3 regions of the Oceanobacter sp. 5_MG-2023 genome follow, and region 1 is predicted to be linked to each of the others. Evidence: predicted binding sites of a transcription regulator. Region 1 holds the regulator's gene; each other region holds the start of a gene.
The links. The regulator PhoB, encoded in region 1, activates phosphate uptake and scavenging genes when phosphate is short. The targets are predictions, from matches to a motif close to TGTCATANNNNTGTCANA.
Positions count from the first base shown of each region.

Region 1 (3,281 bases):
GCCCAACCCGTTTGGCTGGGCCAGGCGTTCGGTATTTACAATTCATGGTGCACCACTGCTGGTAACGGAAGCCTTCTCGTCCTTGCTGGTATCCGCCTCCTTTCCTTTGTCAGACGACACAAGGCGTTGATTATGCAATCACCTCTGTCCGCCTCACTCAACAAACTCTGGCCCAACTGGTATCAGTGGGTGCAGCTGACACGCCTGAACCGGCCGATTGGCTCTTATCTGCTGCTCTGGCCAACCTTGTGGGCGCTGTGGATTGCCGCCGAGGGCATTCCCTCCATTGCCAATCTGGTGATTTTTACTCTGGGCGTATTTCTTATGCGGTCGGCCGGTTGTGTTATTAACGACTACGCCGACCGTCATATCGACCGCCATGTCAAACGCACCCAGGACCGTCCCCTGACTCAAGGACGCATCTCTGACCGCGAAGCATTATCCGGCTTTATTGTGCTGTGCCTGATCAGTCTGGCGCTGGTGCTGTTGACCAATGCCCTGACCATCTGGTTATCCCTCGGCGGGGTCGCTCTGGCAGCACTTTATCCCTTTATGAAACGCCATACCCATTTGCCACAGGTGTTTCTCGGCGCTGCATTTTCCTGGGCGATTCCAATGGCCTTTGCCGCACAGGCCAATGAGCTGACCGCTGTCTGCTGGTTATTGTTTATTGCCAATGTTTGCTGGACGGTCGGTTACGACACAATTTACGCCATGGTCGACCGCGACGATGACCTGCTGATTGGTGTCAAAAGCACGGCGATCCTGTTTGGCGACCTGGATGTCACCATGATCGCCATTCTCTACGGAATGGCGCATTTTTGTCTGTTACTGACGGGCAATCAGCTGGAAGCAAGCTGGCCGTTTTATCTGGCCTGGTGCGTCGCCGGAGGGTATCTGGTCTGGCAATTATGGTCTATCCGCAGTCGCCGCCGGGAAGCCTGCATGAAAGTGTTTCTGGCAGCCCATTGGTATGGCACGCTGATCTGGGCCGGACTCCTGTCACACTACGCCCTGTCCAGCGCGTAATTGGTGTCAGGCTTGACGCCAATGCCAACAGTGTCACATGCTTGTAACACTAGGTCAGTGTAATACCTCCGCATTATTCCTATTGTGACATTTGCGTGACGAGCCTTATGACCAAAGCTGGCAAGACCGTTCTTATTGTGGACGATGAAGCCCCTATCCGGGAAATGATCGCCGTGGCCCTGGAAATGGCCGGGTATGAATGCCTTGAGGCTGCCAATGTACAGGAAGCACATGCGCAGATTATCGATCGAAAGCCTGATATGATTTTACTCGACTGGATGCTGCCAGGCACCAGTGGCGTCGAATTTGCCCGGCGCCTCAAGCGTGAAGACCGCACCGCTGAGTTGCCAATCATCATGCTGACGGCCAAGGGCGAAGAAGATAACAAAGTACAAGGGCTGGAAGCGGGGGCAGATGACTACATCACCAAACCGTTTTCCCCTCGAGAACTGGTCGCACGACTGAAAGCCGTCTTGCGCCGTTCCACCCCACAAGGCATCGAAGAGCCCATTGAAGTCAGCGGCCTGATGCTGGACCCGGTCTGCCATCGCGTTACCGCTCATGGCGACCCGATTGACATCGGCCCTACGGAGTATCGTTTGTTGCAGTTTTTCATGACCCACCAGGAACGGGCCTACTCCCGAGCCCAGCTGCTCGATCAAGTCTGGGGTGGTAATGTGTACGTTGAAGAGCGCACCGTTGACGTGCATATTCGTCGTCTGCGCAAAGCACTCGGTGAGTCTCACGAACAACTGATCCAAACCGTGCGTGGCACCGGCTACCGCTTTTCGACCAAAGCCTCCTGAATTTTGATGTCCCCCGTCTGGCGCAGAGAATTGCGCCGCCTTGTCTACTTGCTGATTCTGGCCGTTGGTTGTGGTTACGTCTTTTTTGACCGGCCGCTGGAAGCATTGTGTTTGATGATGGGGGCCTATATCACCTGGCAATGGCTGCAACTGTACCGCCTGCACCGCTGGCTGGATCAGGGACAAACCACCGTATTACCGCGAACACTGGGCATCTGGGGAGCGATTTTTACCGAGAACCAGCGCTTGCAGCAAAGCAATATCAAACACCAGCAGCGCCTGCAGGCCATTATCAATCGTATCCAGGACTCAACCGCGGCCCTGCAAGATTCTGTCTTGATGGTGGATGCCAGCGGCGCGCTGGAATTCTGGAACCAGGCCGCACAAAACTACCTGGGGTTACGCAACCCGGTAGACATTGGCCAGCCCATCACCAACCTGATCCGCACACCAGAATTCAAGGCCTACTTCGACAAGGCCGATTATCAGGAACCGCTCACGATTCGATCGCCCATCAATCCGCGCATTTACCTGCAGTTCAATATCACCCTGTTTGGCCGCAAGGATCGCCTGATCCTGATTCATGACATCACCCGTTTGAAACAACTGGAAGAAATGCGCAAGGATTTTGTTGCCAACGTCAGCCATGAATTACGTACACCGCTGACCGTGATTGCCGGTTACGTCGAAACCATGCAAGCCGCTTCCGAGATGCTGCCACCACGCTGGGGTCGCATGCTGCAGCAAATGAGCGAACAAAGTCATCGTATGGAAAACCTGCTCAAGGATTTGCTGATGCTGTCACGGCTGGAGACCGGCAAGACGGAACAGCCTCAGCCTATCGAGCTGCAGCCGCTGCTGGAAGCCATCCGTCGCGATGCCGCATCACTCAGCAGCAGCAAGCACACCATTACCCTGACCATCGATCAGGATCAAAAAATGATGGGCTTTTATAATGAGCTGCGCAGTGCATTTTCCAACCTGGTATTCAACGCCGTCAAATACACCCCGGAAGGGGGTGACGTCACCCTGCGCTGGTATACCGAAGGCGGTAAAGGGCATTTCAGCGTCTCGGATAACGGCATCGGTATTGCCCAGCATCACATCCCCCGCCTGACCGAGCGCTTCTATCGCGCCGACCCCAGCCGCAGCATCGCCACTGGCGGTACCGGACTGGGACTGGCTATTGTCAAACACGTCTTGCTGCACCATGACGGCGAGCTGAAAATCAGCAGCATCGAAGGCAAGGGCAGTACATTCACCTGTGTTTTCCCCGCAGCCTGCTTATCTGACAACCGTGATGAGGCCGGCCAATAGATCAACCGGCCCGTGACTGATCGGCCTGCCGTTGCAATTGCCACAGCGTAGCCCCGATCACCGCCGCCGGGGGCACCAGACAGTTCAGTAATGGTACCGCCATCAGCACCGACACCGCCCCACCAAATC
Region 1 covers NZ_JAUORS010000024.1:24,949-28,229, forward strand. Annotated here, with positions in the region: gene Q4551_RS14030 (chorismate lyase) at 1-130, shown strand, start outside; gene ubiA (4-hydroxybenzoate octaprenyltransferase) at 133-1,029, shown strand; gene phoB (phosphate regulon transcriptional regulator PhoB) at 1,137-1,835, shown strand; gene phoR (phosphate regulon sensor histidine kinase PhoR) at 1,842-3,152, shown strand; gene cysZ (sulfate transporter CysZ) at 3,154-3,281, opposite strand, start outside.

Region 2 (3,281 bases), on a different contig from region 1:
ATATTTGCTCGATAACCTGACTGTGGTCGAAAAATTCCTGTGGAATTGGTCAAGTTGGAGACAATGTATGGATGTCTTGCAAGAAGATTTCGCTCGAAGTGCCAAACGTCAGGGCCGTCAGGCCTCGGCAACGGTTTCTGGTCGTCGTCGCGCCGGTTTCCTGGTTGGCAATAAGTTTGTTTTTTCAGATCAGGCCGAGGTGCTGTGGATGGAAGCAGGCCCCGGAGAATTTCGTGAATTGCGTCTCTGGCGCAAATAGAGTGATAGCGCGGCGCTGAAAGCGCCGCCCTGGAATCGCTAGGCTTCTGCAAACACTGATGTTGCTTCTGCTTCATCGGAGGGATTCGTACCCTCTGCAGAAAGCGTATCGACTGGCTGTTGTGCCAGAACTTGCTCGGCATTGGCTAATAATTCTTGCTGCTTTTCTTGCTCGCGGGCACGTTTACGCTCCAGTTTGACGAAGTGTTTCTCATGCGTGGTCCATTGCCCCTGACGGATATCCACGTCGGTTACGCCGTTTTCTTCGGCAATTTCTTCTGCCAGTTGGCGCGTGGCTTCATCGGCATCGCGGGCCAGTAACTTGCGTTCACCAGCGTCAAGATGGCTGAACAGGTCGATCAGCGCCGTCGACATGATGTCGCGGCTGATTTCATCGCGGCTTTTGTTGAAGCGACGGGCAATCATATTCAGCATGGCAAGATCGGCTGGCTCGATCTTGACGCTGATTTCAGCTTGGGTTTTTTCTTGCAAACGGCGCTCTTGTTCTTCCTGATAATATCTGTCGATCAGGTTCTGGGTGTTGTTACTATCGTTTTCGTGCATGCAGTGCTCCGGGTCACTCGGGAGAGAGGGCTGGGCTTGAGTTATGCCTCGGGGCGGCGGATTATACGCAGACATTACCGAGCGAGTAACCGGAGTTTTTATGAAGCCTGAAGAGTATCCAGAAGAGTATATCGTTGAGCAGATGGCATCACTGTCGCCATCTCATCTCGAATTGATGAACGAAAGCCATATGCACGCAGGCCCGGCGACGACGTCCCACTACAAACTGGTGATGGTATCCGACGCTTTTGAGGGCAAGCGCCCGGTGGCCCGGCATCAGCTGGTGTATGGCCTGGTGGCTGATATTTTGCAAAATCCGGTACATGCTCTGGCGCTGCATTTGTATTCGCCACAGGAATGGCAGGCACAGACGGCTGTACCTGAGTCGCCACAATGTGCCGGGCAACACTGATCATGACCTGATGATGATTGATGCATCATCAGGTCTGCTGGATCGAGTCTGCTGGTCCGGGTGGCTGGCCCGGAGCAACAGCGACATAATCCTGATTCCATAGGACAAGCCGCAAATCACCAACAGCTGTACCCCCAAAAGACCCCACCAGATCGGGAAGTGCGCAATTTCCTGCCGATATCATCATGCAATGATCTGTCAGGTTGGCAACTTTGTAACTAAAGTGTCACTTAATATTCATAGACTCGCGCCGAACTCTCGACCAGAAATCAGAATTATGACTACGATTCGTGTTTGTTTGACTCTGCTTGCCATTCTGGGTTTTTCAAGCGCCAATGCCGGGATTTTATCTCCTTTCACTGGCCTGCCAAAAAATGGTGAAGTACGTCTGTTTGGTATCCAGGGCTCCAATACCATTGGTGATGAACTTGGACCTAATCTGGCTAAAAAATACCTGGAAGAAAAAGGGGCGACAGACGTTCAAATTCGTAATACCCGGTTTAATAATGAAAAAGTGGTCAGTGGTTTTTTGCCTGATCTTGGTACCCGTTTGACGATAGACGTCGCCGCACATGGTTCCGGTACCGGCTTCAAGGGGATTGCGAGTGGTTCATCAGAAATTGCCGCCTCATCCCGTCCGATCAAGGCCAAGGAAGCCAGCCTGTTAAAACACATCGCTGATATGAGCAGGCCATCGGCAGAACATATCATCGGCATTGATGGTTTGGCGATTGTGGTGCACCCATCCAATCCGGTCAGTGAACTCAGTGTTGATGAAATCTCCGAGATTTTCTCCGGAGGCTATACCGACTGGTCGCAGGTGGGCGGCCGTCCTGGCGCCATTCATGTGTATGCCCGTGATGAAAACTCGGGTACCTGGGACAGTTTTAAATCCATGGTGCTGGGTAATACGCCGTTGATTGCATCGGCCAAGCGTTTTGAATCCAATGCGGTATTGTCTGATGAGGTCTCTGCGGATGATAACGGAATCGGTTTTGTCGGTTTGTCATCGGTCCGTGCTGCCAAATTGCTGGCCGTATCGGATGGCAGCGCCAAGGCACTGAAACCCAACAAGCTGACTGTTGCCACTGAAGATTATGCCTTGTCCCGGCGTTTGTTCATGTACACGGATGATGTGCCGGAAAATCCGTATGTCGTTGAGTTTATGAGCTTTGTTCAGCTCAATGAAGCACAGCAGGTGGTCGCGGATTCTGGTTTTATTTCACAGGAACTGAAAGAAGTCGTGCCGGAGTTTTATAGTGAGTTACCGTCTGATTTTCGTGAAATAACCAATGATGCCAAGCGTTTGACGATTAATTTCCGTTTTCGGGCCGGGAGCGCATCGCTGGACAATAAAGCGCTGAAGGATATTGAGCGGCTGGTTAATTACCTGCAGCAGAAAGGCCGCAACGATGCCGAAGTGATGCTGATCGGCTTTGGTGACAAGAAACGCACCGAGAAACGCTCCAAGCTGTTGTCCAAACTGAGGGCCATGGCGGTACGTCGTGAACTGGTACGTAACGGCATTTATCCTGAACTCTCGGTTGGGTATGGTGAGTATTTACCGGTTGCTTCTGTGAATCGGGCAGAAGGGAAAATGAAAAATCGCCGGGTTGAGGTGTGGCTCAGGGACAATACTTGAGCCTGACTGCTGCCAAGCGACAAAGAAAAACCCGAAGCCTGCAAAGGCTTCGGGTTTTTTGTGTTCTGGCAGGCTCAGGTGCATAACGCTGCCTGTGGTTCAGCCCTGGCTATGGAAAAACAGATACAGGTCGATGACGGCTGCTGGAATACCGCCACAGACCTGGTCGGACAGCTCGATGTCATCATCGATGTCGGCCATTTCTTCTTCGTCTGCGAACAGGCCAGAAGCGTACATGATCGGGAACAGGCTCTCGGCGACGTTTTCTTCATCGCGCTGGTACCAGTCCTCTTCGTGCAGCATGACACCGGTCATAAAACCAATAGCCCAACCTTCGATGGGTGGCTCGTCTTCTTCATCCGACAGAGTCAACTCACAAGGTACAGGGAAATCCTGGCCGGAATC
Region 2 covers NZ_JAUORS010000027.1:2,137-5,417, reverse strand. Annotated here, with positions in the region: gene Q4551_RS14565 (hypothetical protein) at 68-259, shown strand; gene Q4551_RS14560 (hypothetical protein) at 298-822, opposite strand; gene Q4551_RS14555 (BolA family transcriptional regulator) at 923-1,234, shown strand; gene Q4551_RS14550 (phosphate ABC transporter substrate-binding/OmpA family protein) at 1,512-2,876, shown strand; gene Q4551_RS14545 (YecA family protein) at 2,976-3,281, opposite strand, start outside.
Region 2: Q4551_RS14550 (phosphate ABC transporter substrate-binding/OmpA family protein) is a predicted target of PhoB. The motif match lies at 1,448-1,465, and genes of this name have one in related genera.

Region 3 (3,281 bases), on a different contig from region 1:
TCAGTGAACCCAGGGCTTTTGGATAAACAGTGAGCCAGCAGAATTTTGCTTGTTGGCTTTCTGCGGCTATTCAGAAGGGTGGGTGTCCAAGTTGTCTCTTTCCAGATTGTCTCTGGCGAAGCCGTTTAGCGACTGCAGACAGGGTGGCCGTTAAGCAATAGTGGCCATTGAGGTGTAGTGGTTCAATGATTCCGGACACCAACGTAGGTGGTAATATCGCCACCATAAACGAGGTGTCTGATGACCAGCAAGCGACGTTCTTTTTCTCCTGAGTTCAAACAGGAAGCAGCCAGCCAGCTCCAAGCCATTGAAGGTCTGTTTGAACAGGTGCTGTTGATCTGTCATCAGCAGGGGCTTTCAGGCCATGAACTCTTTGCCATTGATAGCTGTAAAACCTGAATGTTTGGAACGTTTTGTTGTGTAAATAACAACCTGTATCCGCAAGGCAGATACAGGTCGTCAAAAACACTCAACCGATTATATTAAAGATCCAAGTCTTCAATAATATAGACGGTGTTGGCATCAATCTCGGTTTGCCCTGCGTCCAGATATTTTTGTTCCAGCACGCCGCTGGTTGACCAGGTTGCAAAGTCATCATCATTGATAACAGCAATGGTTGAATCGTTAATCAGCCACATGCCTTCAAGCTTGTCGTGTGGGTATTGAACTTCTGCCACCAAATCAACCAGGAAGGTTTTGGTAACCGGTGTAATGGTATTTAAACCTGTCCAGCCTTCATTCAGTACAACTTCTTCCAGAGTTTGTCCGTCTTTGGTTAACCCAAGCTCGGCATCCTGAACCCATGATCCTGAATCGGTAATGCTTTCCAGGTCGGTAGCGTTACTGATATCAATTTTATACAGGTATTTCATGGCGCTGGCATCGGAGGCGAAGAAAGCACCATCACGTTCGATCACAACAAATTCAGTGGCGCTGAGAGCAACAATACCCGACTGGGAGTTTTGTGTTTTCTCCTGGCGGTACAGGTACTGCGCCACGCTGCCTGTTTCTGTATTGACTGTAACAATACGCACGATATCCAGGTCTTTTACTGTGCTGCTTGGGTTATACATGGTGGATTGCATGATGCCGACCAGTGTTTTTTCATCTGGTGTTACGGCTAAACCTTCCATGCCGCGATTGGCTCGGCGATTGGAAAATTCTGCAGGCAGGTTGATCGATACACGGTCATCATCGGCAAAGGCATTAATACGATCGATTTCATTACCGTCAGCGTCGAAGTGAACCATGTGTGGGCCATATTCGTCGCTTACCCAGAAGGTACCATCAGAAAGCGCGACCATGCCTTCGCCATCCAGTCCATAATCATCCAGCAGGATAGGATTGGTCGTTTCATCGTAAGGCTGGCTCATATCTTCACGAAGCACTTCGACAGTGCCATCGTCCAATACGGCGTAAGGTGTTTCACCGGTACCGCCTAACGCGGAGTTATTGGGCAAGCCGGTGATTAAGGTGCCGTCTGGACGTTTTAATAGAGTTTCCTGGATCAGTTTTACATCGCCATTGTCCTGAATTTCAAATAAGCCGATGCGTGGAGTGTAATCTTCTACCGGGAATATTTTACCGGTACCCTGGTCGCCAGTGTAAACAGCGTTTGGTCCACGGTCGGTCAGGGCATAAAACTGGCTGGCATTGGTTGGGTGCTTAACCATGTCGGAGCCGTAGCCGCCATTACGAATCTCGAACAGAGCGCCCGGTTTTGCACCGTCTTCAATGTCGCTACGTAATACGGTGTAGGGTAATGTCGAGCCATTGACACCAACGGTATTTGCGTCGCAATCATACGTTGTCTGAGCCACTTCGCTCTCTGACAGGGTGCCATCGGCATCGGCATCCAAACCGGATTCGATTTTTACACCGCCAAATACACATTCATTATCGCCAAATGCAACCAGCTCATGGTTTACCAGGCTGTTGAAACCTTCGTTTCCATTGTCGCCGTCATCTCCGGCACATGCAGTCAGCAAACCGAATACAGTTAATGAAATTATCCTTTTCTTGAACATGTTCTGATTCCTAGGGTGTGAGAAATCGACGCATGGTAGTGACGGGTTCTTACAAATAAACGACATATTTATTACAAATATAATTATAAATATATTGATTTGACATCAAGGTTTAACATATTGCTGAAATTGAATTTTTCTGTGCCGTTTGTTTTTTATAAATCGCCATAAATGCAAATAAATGGTCAGGTTTGTCATATTGGCTTTATTGGTCTGAGATATTTGAAGCGGTATTAAGGAATATGGTAGCCGTTTTGTCTTTTATTTGTGCTGGTCAGGGTTCTGTCCGGTTGTGAATATTTTCGGCGTTATCTGCGAGATATCTGCTGGCATGTCTGCGTTTGACAGCAGGCATCAGACTCTCTGGTTTGGGTTCCGGTCTGGATTCAGGTCTGGATTGGGTCTGCTGCCATCGGTGGCCGGAGTGGTTACAGCCAGAGCGGAGTCAGGCAATGGCCCGGCGCAGGGTGCTGGAAGGTGATTCACCAAACAGGGCGGTGTAGTCACGGGCAAAGCGGCCAAGGTGCAAAAAATGCCAGCGCATGGCTGCTTCCGTGACGGTGATGGTGTGATACGGAGGGTGAAGCAAGAGTGCGCGTACCCGGTTAAGACGAAACAGGCGCAGGTAGGTATTGGGAGACATTCCCAGCTGAGTCTTGAAGCTGTATTGCAGGGTACGTTCACTGACACTGGTTTCGCGACACAGATCGACAATACCTGGGCTGGCGTCGGCATTGGGTACCGCTTCCAGATAAGCACAAACATGATGCACCAGCCGGACAGCCCGACGGCGGCTACTGATGCTGGAGTGCATGATATCCGGCTGCGGCCGTGACGACTGCAACATCATCATCAGGTTGTCGGTGAGGTAGCGGTCTATACCCGCAGGGGTCAGGCACGGCTGGCCGAGGCTTATGTGGTGCAGCAACTGGTTGATATGCTGATCCAGCTGAGCCTGTCCCGGGGTTTCAAGGCACATCAGCTCAGGGGTGTCGGGGCCTTCCCGGCGCTCAGGGTCAATAATCATCATCTGTTGCTGAAAATGCTCCTGATCGAAGCGAAAATACACCGTTTCGGCTTCACCACCGACATGCACATCCGCCTCGGTTCCGGCAGGGATCAGAAACAGCGCCTTATGGTTGGCCTGATATTCAGAGACCCGGGCGGTATCGAGGGTGCCGCGGACATAGGAAAGAGTGCAATATTTCTTATCCATGGTGAAACGTTTGTGCACGGTGCAGTTCTGGCGCTCGA
Region 3 covers NZ_JAUORS010000029.1:34,434-37,714, reverse strand. Annotated here, with positions in the region: gene Q4551_RS15135 (hypothetical protein) at 241-399, shown strand; gene Q4551_RS15130 (esterase-like activity of phytase family protein) at 483-2,027, opposite strand; gene Q4551_RS15125 (helix-turn-helix domain-containing protein) at 2,473-3,281, opposite strand, start outside.
Region 3: Q4551_RS15130 (esterase-like activity of phytase family protein) is a predicted target of PhoB. The motif match lies at 2,075-2,092, and genes of this name have one in related genera.